2 regions of the Streptomyces sp. W16 genome follow, and region 1 is predicted to be linked to the other one. Evidence: predicted binding sites of a transcription regulator. Region 1 holds the regulator's gene; the other holds the start of a gene.
The links. Region 1 encodes HrcA, which represses chaperone genes, less so after heat shock. Its sites were predicted from a motif close to TTNGCACTCNGNNNNNCNGAGTGCNAA; they were not measured.
Positions count from the first base shown of each region.

Region 2: a site for HrcA is predicted at 3,671-3,697, ahead of groES (co-chaperone GroES). Genes of this name have one in related genera too.

Region 1 is NZ_JAWOAI010000125.1:12,725-20,709, forward strand. Features, by position in the region: gene R6V09_RS18690 (HAMP domain-containing protein) at 1-154, opposite strand, end outside; gene R6V09_RS18695 (SpoIIE family protein phosphatase) at 257-2,179, shown strand; gene hemW (radical SAM family heme chaperone HemW) at 2,208-3,440, shown strand; gene R6V09_RS18705 (DUF3097 domain-containing protein) at 3,599-4,408, opposite strand; gene R6V09_RS18710 (MBL fold metallo-hydrolase) at 4,440-5,186, opposite strand; gene hrcA (heat-inducible transcriptional repressor HrcA) at 5,368-6,384, shown strand; gene dnaJ (molecular chaperone DnaJ) at 6,385-7,518, shown strand; partial or broken gene R6V09_RS18725 (nitronate monooxygenase) at 7,618-7,985, shown strand, end outside.
Region 2 is NZ_JAWOAI010000539.1:512-6,268, forward strand. Features, by position in the region: gene R6V09_RS43045 (MOSC domain-containing protein) at 1-497, shown strand, start outside; gene R6V09_RS43050 (SDR family NAD(P)-dependent oxidoreductase) at 606-1,379, shown strand; gene groL (chaperonin GroEL) at 1,473-3,098, opposite strand; gene groES (co-chaperone GroES) at 3,218-3,526, opposite strand; gene R6V09_RS43065 (hypothetical protein) at 3,847-4,269, opposite strand; gene R6V09_RS43070 (hypothetical protein) at 4,348-5,034, opposite strand; partial or broken gene R6V09_RS43075 (polysaccharide deacetylase family protein) at 5,031-5,757, opposite strand, start outside.

The DNA of each region.
Region 1 (7,985 bases):
CGGCCACCATGCCGTGACCCGTCTCCGGTGCCTTCGTGAAGTCGCCGTCGCGCGCCGCCGTCATCACGGCGAACAGAGGGCGGAGATCCGATGCTCGAATCCAGTCCTCTTTGTGTCCGTCTTCGAGCACACGCGTAGCACTGTTCTCACTCATGGCGGCCCACTTCGGTAACTCGGCGCTTATGGCCGCGGTCAGTCTGTCACTCTGTCCGCATCGACCGAGGCGTATTCGTCCGATCTGCTCGGGGAGCTGTGCATGGGGGCAATTCCGACGCAACGGGAGACCACTTCGCGCGCTCCCGATGCGCCCGCGCACCACGGCGCGGACCCGCGCACGACCATGCGCGCCACGCTCTCCGGAAGCCCCCTCGCGCCCGGCTCCGCCCGCGGCCTGGTGCGTGCCGCGCTCCAGGAGTGGACCGAACTCGCCCTGCCCGGTGCCGAACACCTCACCGTCCGGCTCGCCGACGACGCGATGGTCGTCGTCAGCGAACTCGTCACCAACGCCGTCGTACACGCCGGTACGGACGTCGAGCTGGTCTGTCGGCTGGAGGACGACCGGTCCGTCGTCGTGGAGGTCGCCGACCACCACCCCTCCCGCGCCCCGCGCGACAACAGCAGCGAACCGGCGTACGAGACACCGGAGTTCGGGCGCGGACTGCGGCTCGTCGCCACGCTCGCCGAGTCCTGGGGCGTCACCTACCGCACCGGCACCAAGACCGTCTGGGCCCGCCTGCCCGCCGAAGGCAGCCCGGTCGCCGAGGAGTTGGAGACGTACGCCGGGGAACGCGGTCTGCGCGTCGCCGAGATCCTCGCCCCCGAACCCCAGCGCGCCGAACGCGACCGGGACTGGCTCGGCCGCGGCGCCCTCTCCTTCCTCGCCGAGGCCTCCGACCTCCTCGCCGGACAGCTCGACGAGGACTTGGTCGCCGCGCTCGCCGGACAGCTCATCGTGCCGAGACTCGCCGACTGGTGCGCCGTATGGCTGGAGGACGAGGTGATGGGCCGGTGGGGGTCCCCCCGGTCGAGCGGAGCCGAGAGTGGAGGAGGCTGGAGCGAGGACGCCGGGGCCGGACCGCGCCTCGCCCGGGTCTGGCACGGCAGCGAGAACCGCATCGAGGAACTGCGCGGCGCCCTGGAGAAGCACCCGCCCCGCCCGCAGGACTCGCTGCGACCCGTGTCCTACCCCTGGCCCGCCGACGCCCTCGGCCCGCACGGCACCCACGGCGCGGCACTGGCGTACCGGCTGATCGCGGGCGGCCGTCCGCTCGGCACCCTGGTCATCGGACGGTCCGGGCTGCCGTGCTTCCCCGACGAGGTCACCGGCCTCGTCGAGGACCTCAGCCGCCGCGTCGCGCTCGCCATCGGCGCGGCCCGCCAGTACGCCCGCCAGGTCACCATCAGCCGCGTCCTCCAGCGCGGCCTGCTGCCCGGCGCCGTCGCCGAGATCCCCGGCGTGCACAGCGCCCTCGTCTACGAACCCTGCGACAAGGGCGGCCCCAGCGGCGACTTCTACGACCTGTTCCCGGCCGGCGACGGCCGCTGGTGCTTCGCCCTCGGCGACGTCCAGGGCAAGGGCCCCGAGGCCGCCGTGGTCATCGGCCTCGCCCGCCCCTGGCTACGCCTCCTCGCCCGCGAGGGCTACCGCGTCGCCGACGTCCTCGACCGTCTCAACCAGCTCCTCCTCGACGACGCCACCGAGGCCGCCGACGCCGCGGCCCACGCCCTGGTCGCCGCGGGCGGCATGCCGGGCCCGGTCGGCGACGGCCCCCGCTTCCTCTCCCTCCTCTACGGCGAGCTGGTCCCCTTCGACGGCGGCGTCCGCTGCACCCTCGCCTCCGCCGGACACCCGCTGCCACTGCTCCTCGGACCGGACGGCTCCGTCGCCACGACCGCCCGCCCACAGACCCTCCTCGGCGTCATCGAGGACGTCACCTACACCAGCGAGACCTTCGAACTGCATCCGGGCGACAGCCTGTTGTGCGTCACGGACGGGGTGACCGAGCGCCGCTCCGGCTCCGTCCAGTTCGACGACGGCGACGGCCTGGCGACCGCGCTCGCCGGGTGCGCGGGACTGAGCGCCGAGCTGATCGCGGAGCGGATCAAGCGGCTGGTGCACGAGTTCGGCGGTCGGCCGCCCGAGGACGACATGGCGCTGCTGGTGCTGCAGGCCGAGTAGTCCTCGCCGGTGCTGGACAATGGAGGGCATGCCTTCCGCACTCCCCGACGGCGATCCCGTCCCCGACGACGGCGCCCTGCCCGCACAGGCGCTCGCCGGATCGGCCGACCGCCCCCTCGGGTTCTATCTGCACGTCCCGTACTGCGCGACCCGCTGCGGCTACTGCGACTTCAACACCTACACGGCGACCGAGCTGCGCGGCACGGGCGGAGTGCTGGCCTCCCGCGACAACTACGCGGACACCCTGATCGACGAGGTCCGCCTGGCCCGCAAGGTCCTCGGCGACGACCCGCGCCCGGTCCGCACGGTCTTCGTCGGCGGCGGTACGCCCACGCTGCTGGCGGCGGGCGATCTGGTACGGATGCTGGGCGCGATCCGCGACGAGTTCGGCCTCGCCCCGGACGCGGAGATCACCACGGAGGCCAACCCGGAGTCGGTCGACCCGGCCTACCTCGCGACCCTCCGCCAGGGCGGCTTCAACCGGATCTCCTTCGGCATGCAGAGCGCGAAACAGCACGTCCTGAAGGTCCTGGACCGCACCCACACCCCCGGCCGCCCCGAGGCCTGCGTGTCCGAGGCCCGCGCGGTCGGCTTCGAACACGTCAACCTCGACCTGATCTACGGCACCCCGGGCGAGACGGACGACGACTGGCGGGCCTCGCTCGACGCGGCCCTCGGCGCGGGCCCCGACCACGTCAGCGCCTACGCCCTGATCGTCGAGGAGGGCACCCAGCTGGCCCGCCGGATCCGCCGCGGCGAGGTCCCGATGACGGACGACGACGTGCACGCCGACCGGTACCTCATCGCGGACGAGGTGATGTCCGCGGCGGGCTTCGACTGGTACGAGGTGTCCAACTGGGCGACGTCGAAATCCGGCCGTTGTCTGCACAACGAGCTCTACTGGCGCGGCGCCGACTGGTGGGGCGCGGGCCCCGGAGCGCACTCGCACGTCGGCGGAGTGCGGTGGTGGAACGTGAAGCATCCCGGCGCGTACGCGGGGGCACTGGCGGCCGGCCGCTCCCCGGGCGCGGGCCGGGAGATCCTCTCCGCGGAGGACCGCCGGGTGGAACGCATCCTGCTGGAGCTACGACTCCGGGAGGGCGCCCCGCTGGACCTGCTCCACCCGGAGGGGCTCGCGGCTTCGCGCCGGGCACTGGGGGACGGGCTGCTGGAGGCGGGGCCGTACGAGGAGGGGAGCGCCGTGCTCACGTTGCGGGGGCGGTTGCTGGCGGACGCGGTGGTACGGGACCTGGTGGACTGATCACTCGGGGCAGCGGTTCAGGACCAGATTCCCCGGCGTTGCTGGAGACGGCTTCAGAGCCAGCGAGTAGCGATCCTCGATGAGCCCAGTGAGCCTCACACCGTTGGAGCCCATCGGTGTCGAACTGGACACCAGCGAATTCGCCACCTACGAGAAGGTCAGGCCTCACCGCTGTCCGTGACGAAGTCGATCAACTCCTCGACCCGCCCCAGCAGTTCCGGCTCCAGGTCCTTGTAGGACTGGACCTTGGCCAGAATCGCCTGCCACACCGCACCGGTGTTTTCCGGCCAACCCTGCGCCCGGCACACCCCCGTCTTCCAGTCCTGTCCGTGCGGGATCCGGGGCCAGGCGGCGATGCCCACGGAGGACGGTTTCACGGCCTCCCAGATGTCGATGTAGGGGTGGCCGACGACGAGGGCGTGCTCACTGGTGACGGACTGGGCGATGCGCCACTCCTTGGTGCCGGGGAGCAGATGGTCCACCAGGATGCCGAGGCGGGCGTCCGGGCCCGGGGCGAACTCCGCCACGATGGCCGGCAGGTCGTCGACGCCCTCCAGGTACTCGACCACCACACCCTCGATGCGCAGGTCGTCGCCCCACACCCGCTCGACGAGTTCCGCGTCGTGCCGGCCCTCGACGTAGATCCGCCCGGCGCGGGCCACACGCGCGCGTGCACCGGGAACGGCCACCGAACCGGATGCCGTACGAGTGGGCCGTAGCGGACTCGACACCGGCCTGACCAGGGTCACGACCCTGCCCTCCAGGAGGAAGCCGCGCGGCTCCAGGGGGAACACCCGGTGCTTGCCGAAGCGGTCCTCCAGGGTGACCGTGCCGGCCTCGCAGCGGATCACCGCGCCGCAGAAACCGGTGCCCGGCTCCTCGACCACCAGGCCCGTTTCCGCGGGGACCTCGGGGACGGGCTTCGGCTTCTTCCACGGCGGGGTCAGGTCGGCGGAGTACTGGCGCATTCGGATGACGATAGGAGAAGGCCAGGAGGCGTCACCGCGACACGCCGAAACGCGTTGCCAACGCGTCCCGTTGGGCCCGCACGAACCCCGCGTCCACCACCGCTCCGTGACCGGGCACGTACAGCGCGTCCTCCCCGCCCAGGCCGAGCAGCCGGTCCAGGGCGGCGGGCCAGTGCGACGGTACGGCGTCGGGCCCCGCCTGGGGATCGCCGGACTCCTCGACCAGGTCGCCGCAGAAGACGACCGGCGGGGAGCCCGGGACGCCTTGGACGACGACCGCGAGATCGTGGGACGTGTGACCCGGGCCCGCGTTCACCAGCAGGACCTGGCGGTCGCCGCCCAGGGAGAGCGTCCACTCGTCCGGGACGGCGACAAAGGCCAGGTGACGCGGGTGGGCCAGAGCGGCCACGGCCTCGTCGGCCACGCGCGCGTGGAGGCCGTTCTCGACCGCGTCCCCACGGAGTGCCTCCCGCTCGTCCGTCAACACCCGCTCCACGCCCACCGCACCGAACACCTCCGCGTCCGCGAACTCCGCCGCCCCGAAGACATGGTCGAAATGCGGGTGGGTGAGCGCGAGATGGGTCACAGCGTGCCCGGCGAGCGCCTGCGCCTCCGCGCGCAACCGCGCGCCCTCCGCGAGACCCGACCCGGCGTCGATCATCAGCGCCGAACCCTCCCCGACGACCAGACCGACCGTGCAGTCCCAGCCAGGCAGCCGGCACCGGCCCACCCCGGCGGCCAGCCGCTCCCACCCCGCCTCTTCCCAAGTCACCGTCATGCAGCGACGCTAACGGTGACGGCACCTATGGCGTGACATCGCAGGACCGGCCTTGCCCGGGGTGTACCTCACGGCCGTACACTGGCCGGGGAACGGCTGGCACTCACGCGCACAGAGTGCCAGGAAAGGGCGGGCTCGCGACAAGCGGCGACAAAGGCGACCAGAACTGGAGGTGTGCGCGATGCTCAGCGAACGCAGGCTCCAGGTGCTGCGCGCCATCGTCCAGGACTATGTCGGCACCGAGGAGCCGGTGGGCTCCAAGGCGCTCACCGAGCGGCACAGCCTCGGCGTCTCCCCGGCGACCGTGCGCAACGACATGGCGGCCCTGGAGGACGAGGGGTACATCGCCCAGCCGCACACCAGCGCCGGACGCATCCCCACGGACAAGGGCTACCGGCTGTTCGTCGACAAGCTCGCCGGCGTCAAGCCGATGACCGGCCCCGAGCGCAAGGCCATCCAGAACTTCCTCGACGGCGCCGTCGACCTCGACGACGTCGTGGGCCGTACGGTACGGCTGCTCGCGCAGCTCACCCGGCAGGTCGCCGTCGTGCAGTACCCCTCGCTGACCCGCTCGACCGTCCGGCACGTGGAGCTGCTGTCGCTGGCCCCCGCGCGCGTGATGCTCGTGCTGATCACGGACACCGGGCGGGTCGAGCAGCGCATGGTGGACTGCCCGGCGCCCTTCGGGGAGTCCTCGCTCGCGGATCTGCGCGCGCGGCTCAACAGCCGGATCGCGGCCCGCCGCTTCGCGGACGTACCCCAGCTCGTGCAGGACCTGCCGGACGCCTTCGAGAACGAGGACCGCGGCACGGTCGCGACGGTGCTCTCCACCCTCCTGGAGACTCTCGTCGAGGAGACCGAGGAGCGGCTGATGATCGGCGGCACCGCCAATCTCACCCGCTTCGGACATGACTTTCCCCTCACCATCCGCCCCATCCTGGAAGCGCTGGAGGAGCAGGTCGTCCTCCTCAAGTTGCTTGGTGAGGCGGGGGATTCGGGCATGACCGTACGGATCGGTCATGAGAACGCCTACGAGGGACTCAACTCCACGTCGGTGGTGTCGGTCGGCTACGGTTCGGGCGGCGAGGCAGTCGCCAAGCTCGGCGTGGTCGGACCGACCCGCATGGATTACCCGGGAACGATGGGAGCGGTACGCGCAGTGGCACGGTACGTCGGACAGATCCTGGCGGAGTCCTAAGTGGCCACGGACTACTACGCCGTTCTCGGCGTGCGTCGCGACGCGTCGCAGGATGAGATCAAGAAGGCCTTCCGTAGGCTCGCGCGCGAGCTGCACCCGGACGTCAATCCGGATCCGAAGACCCAGGAGCGGTTCAAGGAGATCAACGCCGCCTACGAGGTGCTCTCGGACCCGCAGAAGAAGCAGGTCTACGACCTCGGCGGCGACCCCCTCTCGCAGGCGGGCGGTGCCGCGGGCGGCTTCGGTCAGGGCGGCTTCGGGAACTTCTCGGACATCATGGACGCGTTCTTCGGCACGGCGTCGCAGCGCGGACCGCGCTCGCGCACCCGCCGCGGCCAGGACGCCATGATCCGGCTCGAAATCGAGCTGGACGAGGCGGCCTTCGGCACCACGAAGGACATCCAGGTCGACACGGCCGTCGTCTGCAACACCTGCAACGGTGAGGGCGCGGCCCCGGGCACCTCCGCCCAGACGTGCGACATGTGCCGCGGTCGCGGTGAGGTGTCGCAGGTGACCCGGTCCTTCCTGGGCCAGGTCATGACGTCCCGCCCCTGCCCGCAGTGCCAGGGCTTCGGCACCGTCGTGCCGACACCGTGCCCGGAGTGCGCCGGTGACGGCCGCGTCCGCTCGCGGCGCACGCTGACGGTGAAGATCCCGGCCGGTGTGGACAACGGCACGCGGATCCAGCTCGCGGGCGAGGGCGAGGTCGGCCCCGGCGGCGGCCCCGCCGGTGACCTGTACGTCGAGATCCACGAGCTGCCGCACGCGATGTTCCAGCGCCGCGGCGACGACCTGCACTGCACGGTCACGCTTCCCATGACGGCCGCGTCCCTGGGCACGAAGGTGCCGTTGGAGACGCTGGACGGCATGGAGGAGGTCGACATCCGGCCGGGCACCCAGTCCGGCCAGTCGATCCCGCTGCACACCCGGGGCATCACGCATCTGCGCGGCGGCGGCCGGGGCGACCTCATCGTGCATGTCGAGGTCACCACCCCGACCAAGCTCGACGTGGAGCAGGAACGCCTCCTCAGGGAGCTGGCGAAGCTGCGCGGCGAGGAGCGGCCCATGGGGACGTTCCAGCCGGGGCAGCAGGGCCTGTTCTCCCGTCTGAAGGACGCGTTCAACGGCCGCTGAACCGGTCGTCGAATCGGTCTCCGCCTGGGCATGCACCTGTCCTATGCCGGGCGGAAGGCCGGATTCGGACTTGTTCGGAGGACGTGACAACATGCCGTCATGTCCTCCGCACTGACCGATCTCTTCCCTCATCCGATCGTGCAGGCCCCCATGGCGGGCGGTGTCTCCGTACCGCGCCTCGCGGCTGCCGTGTCCGAGGCCGGCGGGCTGGGGTTCCTCGCCGCCGGGTACAAGACCGCCGACGGCATGTACCAGGAGATCAAGCAGCTGCGGAGCCTGACGGCCCGCCCCTTCGGCGTGAACCTCTTCATGCCGCAGCCCGAGTACGCGGACAAGGCCGCCGTGGACGTCTACGCCCACCAGCTGGCCGGCGAGGCCGCCTGGTACGACACGGAGCTCGGCGACCCGGACAGCGGTCGCGAGGACGGCTACGACGCGAAGCTGTCCGTGCTGCTCGACAACCCGGT
Region 2 (5,757 bases), on a different contig from region 1:
TGCGCCACCACGGCGGCGACGACCAGGCGGTGTACGCGGTCGCGCGCGAGGATCTCGACGACTGGGAGCGGGAGTTGGGGCGCCCGCTCGGCAACGGCTCCTTCGGGGAGAACCTGACGACCCTGGGTCTCGACGTGTCCGGCGCGCTGATCGGCGAGCGCTGGCGGATCGGTTCCGAGGTGGTCCTGGAGGTCACCTGCGGGCGGATCCCGTGTCGTACGTTCCAGGACCATCTGGGCGAGCGGGGGTGGGTGAAGCGGTTCACCGTAAAGGGTGCGCCGGGGGCCTATCTGCGGGTGATCGAGCCCGGTGAGATCCAGGCGGGGGACGCGATCGAGGTCGTGCACCGGCCCGGCCACGACGTGACGGTGGCCCTGCAGTTCCGGGCCGTGACGACCGAGCGGGCGCTGCTGCCGCGGCTGCTTCCGGCGGGCGAGGCGCTGCATCCGGAGTCCCTCGCGCAGGCCCGGAAATATGTCGCGGAGCACGCGGGCTGACCTGCCGTCACGGCCTCTTCGACGCCTTGTTCGACACGTGTTCGTCACGGATCGGGAGGGCCTGTGCAGAGATCTGGCCCGGTCGCCCCGGGTCACTAATCTTGCGCCATGACAACGGCATTGATTACGGGATCGACCGCGGGGATCGGTGCCGCGTTCGCGCGGCGGCTCGCGGCGGACGGGCACAACCTCGTGCTGGTGGCGCGGAACACCGAGCGGCTCGGCGAGCAGGCGACCGAACTGCACGACCGGCACGGCATCGAGGCGGAGGTGCTGACCGCCGACCTCGCCACGGACGAGGGCATCGAGACGGTGGCCGCCCGGCTCGCGGACCGCAAGAACCCGGTCGACCTGCTGGTCAACAACGCGGGCTTCGGCAACAAGGGCCGCTATCTCGACGTACCGATGGCCGACGAGCTGAAGATGCTCAAGGTGCACTGCGAGGCGGTGCTGCGGCTGACCAGCGCGGCGACCGAGGCGATGCGGGAGCGCGGGCGCGGCGGTGTCGTCAACGTGGCGTCGGTGGCGGCCTTCGTACCGCGCGGGACGTACGGCGCGTCGAAGGCGTGGGTCGTGCAGTTCACGCAGGGGGCGGCCAAGGACCTGGCGGGCAGTGGCGTACGGCTGATGGCGCTGGCGCCCGGCTTTGTGCGGACCGAGTTCCACGAGCGGGCCGGGATGGGCACGGACAACATCCCGAACTGGATGTGGTTGGACGCCGACAAGCTGGTCGCGGCGGCGCTAGCGGATCTGGCACGCGGCAAGTCGCTGTCGATCCCCGACCCGCGCTACAAGGCGCTGATGGGCCTGGTGAAGATCACTCCGCAGGCGGTGCTCGGCGGGATCACGTCGAAGACCGGGCGGAAGTACGGGCCGCAGTGACGGCAGCCGCCCCGCTGACAGTGACACGAAGGCCCGGCTCCCCCAGAGGGGTGCCGGGCCTTCGGTCTGCTGTTACGGGTTCACCGACTCGCGTCAGTGGGAGTGGCCGTGGCCGTGACCACCGGCGGCCGGCTCCTCCTCTTCCTTCTTCTCGACGACCAGGGTCTCGGTCGTGAGGAGCAGGGAGGCGATGGAGGCGGCGTTCTCCAGGGCGGAGCGGGTGACCTTGACCGGGTCGATGACGCCGGCCTTGACCAGGTCGCCGTACTCGCCGGTCGCGGCGTTGAAGCCCTGGCCGGGCTCCAGGTCGGCGACCTTGGCGGTGATGACGTAGCCCTCAAGGCCCGCGTTCTCGGCGATCCAGCGCAGCGGCTCGACGACCGCGCGGCGCACGACCGCGACACCGGTGGCCTCGTCGCCGGTCTTGTCGAGGTTGCCGTCCAGGACCTTGGCGGCGTGGACCAGAGCGGAGCCACCACCGGAGACGATGCCCTCCTCGACCGCGGCGCGGGTCGCGGAGATGGCGTCCTCCAGACGGTGCTTCTTCTCCTTCAGCTCCACCTCGGTGGCGGCGCCGACCTTGATCACGCACACGCCGCCGGCCAGCTTCGCGAGGCGCTCCTGGAGCTTCTCGCGGTCCCAGTCGGAGTCCGTGTTCTCGATCTCGGCCTTGATCTGGTTGACGCGGCCCGCGACCTCGGAGGAGTCGCCGGCACCGTCGACGACGGTCGTGTCGTCCTTGGTGACCGTCACGCGGCGGGCGGAGCCGAGCACGTCCAGGCCGACCTGGTCGAGCTTGAGGCCGACCTCCTCGGCGATGACCTGACCGCCGGTGAGGGTGGCGAGGTCGCCGAGCATCGCCTTGCGGCGGTCGCCGAAGCCGGGGGCCTTGACCGCGACCGCGTTGAAGGTGCCGCGGATCTTGTTCACGACCAGGGTCGACAGGGCTTCGCCCTCGACGTCCTCGGCGATGATCAGCAGCGGCTTGGAGGCGTTGGCCTGGATGACCTTCTCCAGCAGCGGCAGCAGGTCCTGGATGGAGCTGATCTTGCCCTGGTGGATGAGGATGTACGGGTCTTCGAGGACCGCTTCCATCCGCTCCTGGTCCGTCACGAAGTACGGCGACAGGTAGCCCTTGTCGAAGGCCATGCCCTCGGTGAAGTCCAGCTCCAGACCGAAGGTGTTGGACTCCTCGACGGTGATGACACCGTCCTTGCCGACCTTGTCCATCGCCTCGGCGATGAGCTCGCCGACCTGGCTGTCCTGCGCGGACAGACCGGCGACGGCCGCGATGTCGGCCTTGTCGTCGATGGGCCGCGCGGTGGCGAGCAGTTCCTCGGAGATGGCCTTGACAGCGGCGTCGATGCCCTTCTTCAGGGCGGCCGGGGAGGCACCGGCGGCGACGTTGCGCAGGCCCTCGCGTACGAGCGCCTGGGCGAGCACGGTGGCGGTGGTGGTGCCGTCACCCGCGATGTCGTTGGTCTTGGTCGCCACCTCCTTCACCAGCTGGGCACCGAGGTTCTCGTACGGGTCGTCGAGCTCGACCTCGCGGGCGATGGTGACACCGTCGTTGGTGATGGTGGGGGCGCCGAACTTCTTGTCGATGACGACGTTGCGGCCCTTGGGGCCGATCGTCACCTTGACCGTGTCGGCAAGCTTGTTGACGCCGCGCTCGAGGGCGCGACGGGCGTCCTCGTCGAACTTCAGGATCTTCGCCATGGGAGCGGTTCAGCCCTCTCGGAAAACGTGGGTGAAACGAACTACGCCCCTGACGCCCGGCTTCATAAGGTCGCGGGGGCCAGGGGCGCAGCTCACATACAGAGTGTTCTTGAAGTGAATTACTTCTCGATGATCGCGAGCACGTCGCGAGCCGAGAGGACGAGGTACTCCTCGCCGCTGTACTTCACTTCGGTGCCGCCGTACTTGCTGTACAGCACGATGTCGCCGGTCTTCACGTCGAGCGGAAGCCGCTCGCCGTTCTCGAAGCGGCCCGGGCCCACGGCCAGGACGACGCCCTCCTGGGGCTTCTCCTTGGCCGTGTCCGGGATGACCAGGCCAGAGGCCGTGGTCTGCTCGGCGTCGAGCGGCTGGACCACAATGCGGTCCTCAAGCGGCTTGATGGCAACCTTGGAGCTGGTGGTCGTCACGATCCGACCTCCCCCTTCGGAGATCTCACGGGGTTAACTGTCTGAGGTGGCGACCAGGTGGATCCGTCGTCGCGGGTGCCGGACCTGCCCGTCGCTATTGGCACTCTCCAGGGGGGAGTGCCAGGTCTGAGACTATGACTGCGATTAGCACTCGGTCAAGCGGAGTGCCAATGCCTGCGGCGCTTGGGCGGAATTTCTGTGACCGTTGGCTGTGGTTGCCGCCCCCTGGGGGCTGCGCCCCCAGACCCCCGCTTCGGCCTGGACGGCCTCGTCCTCAAACGCCGGACGGGCTGATGGTGCCGACCGGCGTTCGAGAGGCCCTAGTCCGCCGTGCATCCCCAGTAGCCGATCTCCGCCGGCTCGCCGTCGCGGTAGAGGATCGTGCACCGGCCTGTTCCACGGCCCGGGAAGGACGCGGCCCCGCTGCGGAGCGCGGCGGTCCAGCGCTCGCGGGTGGGGCTGCCCTCCGGTGCCCAGTCGCGCACCTCGTCCTCGGTCAGGGGTCGCATCATGGCGAAGTCGTCCCCGGACGCGGCGTCGATGAGGGCGTAGAAGTCGAGCACGGAGGACGTGCCGCCCGTCAGGATGTGCTCCCGCCAGCCGTCGTCCTCCCACAGATCGACGATGTCCCGCCCCGGGAACCCGTGGTCGTCCTTGGCCAGTTCCTGTTCCTGCGCCTGCCGGAACGCCGACTGCAGATCCCTCTGGTACGGCCCGGTGGAGGTCCACTCGTTGCCACCCATCGCAAGGCCCTTTCCGCTCACCGCCGTTCGACGTGCGCGGCAGGCTATCCGGGGCCACTGACACCAACGGGACCGGTCCTAGAGGTAGTCCTCCAGGCGGCCCACCGTCAGGCCCTGTCCCTGGATGCCGCGCAGCAGTCCGGCCGTGCTGTCGGTCGGGGCGATGCGGACGATGTCGCCGGGGGTGAGGCGGTGGGCGCCTCGGGCGTAGGTGAGGGTTCCGGTTGTCGTGGAGGCCCGCCAGAGGACCAGTGCGGAGATGCCGCAGTCGGCGGCGGCTCGGCGGGTCGTCATGTCGTACGTGCCGTAGGGGGGCCGGAGCAGGCGGGTCCGGCGGCCGCAGATCTCGGTGCGCTGGGCGTCGTAGGGCAGGCCCGCGACGGGGCGGCTGTCCTGGGCTGTGCCGAACTCGGTGACGGGCAGGCGTAGTTCGCGGACCATGTCGGCGAAGCCCGGGTCCGGCCGCGCGCCCGCGTCGTGGTCGTAGGTCAGGAACACGACCTTGTCGTGGGTGCGGACGTGGTCGACGACGGGTGGGAGGCCCGGGCCCGCCGAGCGGGCGGGGGGTCCCGGGGACGGTTTCGGCGCGGGGGCCAGGGGGGCCGTCAAACCCCAGTGGCGGTACGGCTGTTCGGGGGCCGGGCCGTGTGGGTGCACGCGCTGGGCGGCCTTCTTGCCGAGCCGTTCGATGGGGTCGACGGACTGGGCGCAGCCGGTGAGGAGGGTGGCCGCCAGGGCGACGGCCACCGGTACCCGGACCCTCACAGGTAGTCCTCCAGGCGGGCCACCGCGTAGCCCTCGGCCGTGACCTTGCCGAGGAAGCGGCGCATGTCGTCGACCATCGTGCCCTTCCAGTCCGCACGGCCCCGGAAGTGGGTCAGGACGATGTCTCCGGGGTGCAGGGACCGGTCGTCCTCGCGGTACTCCCAGTGGTCGACGTACACCTCCTCGTCCCAGATCGGTGCGTACTTGACGCCGCAGGACTTGGCGGCGACGAGGGTGTCGTGGTTGTAGTTGCCGTAGGGCGGCCGGAAGACCGTCGGGGCCTTGCCGAACTGCTTCTTCATGATGTCCTGCATGCCGCAGATCTCGCGCTTCTGCTCGGCGTAGGACAGGCCCGGCAGGTACGGGTGCGTGAGGGTGTGGTTGTTGAGCGTGTGGCCCTCGGCCTGCATCTTCTTGAAGTAGCCGTAGTCGTCCTTGACCAGGTAGTTGCTGAGGAAGGCCGTGTACGGGATCTTCAGGTCGCTCATCATCCGCAGGAACGCGGGGTCCTTGTTCTCGCCGTCGTCGATGGTGAGGAAGACGATCTTCTGCTTCGTGGGGATCGTCGTGAAGACCGGCGGGAGGTTCAGCTCCTCCTGATCGTCCACCTCGAAGCCCTTGCGCGCGGTGATCTCCGGCTTGTGCGCGGGCGCCGGTGGAGCCTGGAGCGGCACCTTCGCCAGTCCCCAGCGTTTCGCGGCGGCGACCCGGGCGGCGTAGGCG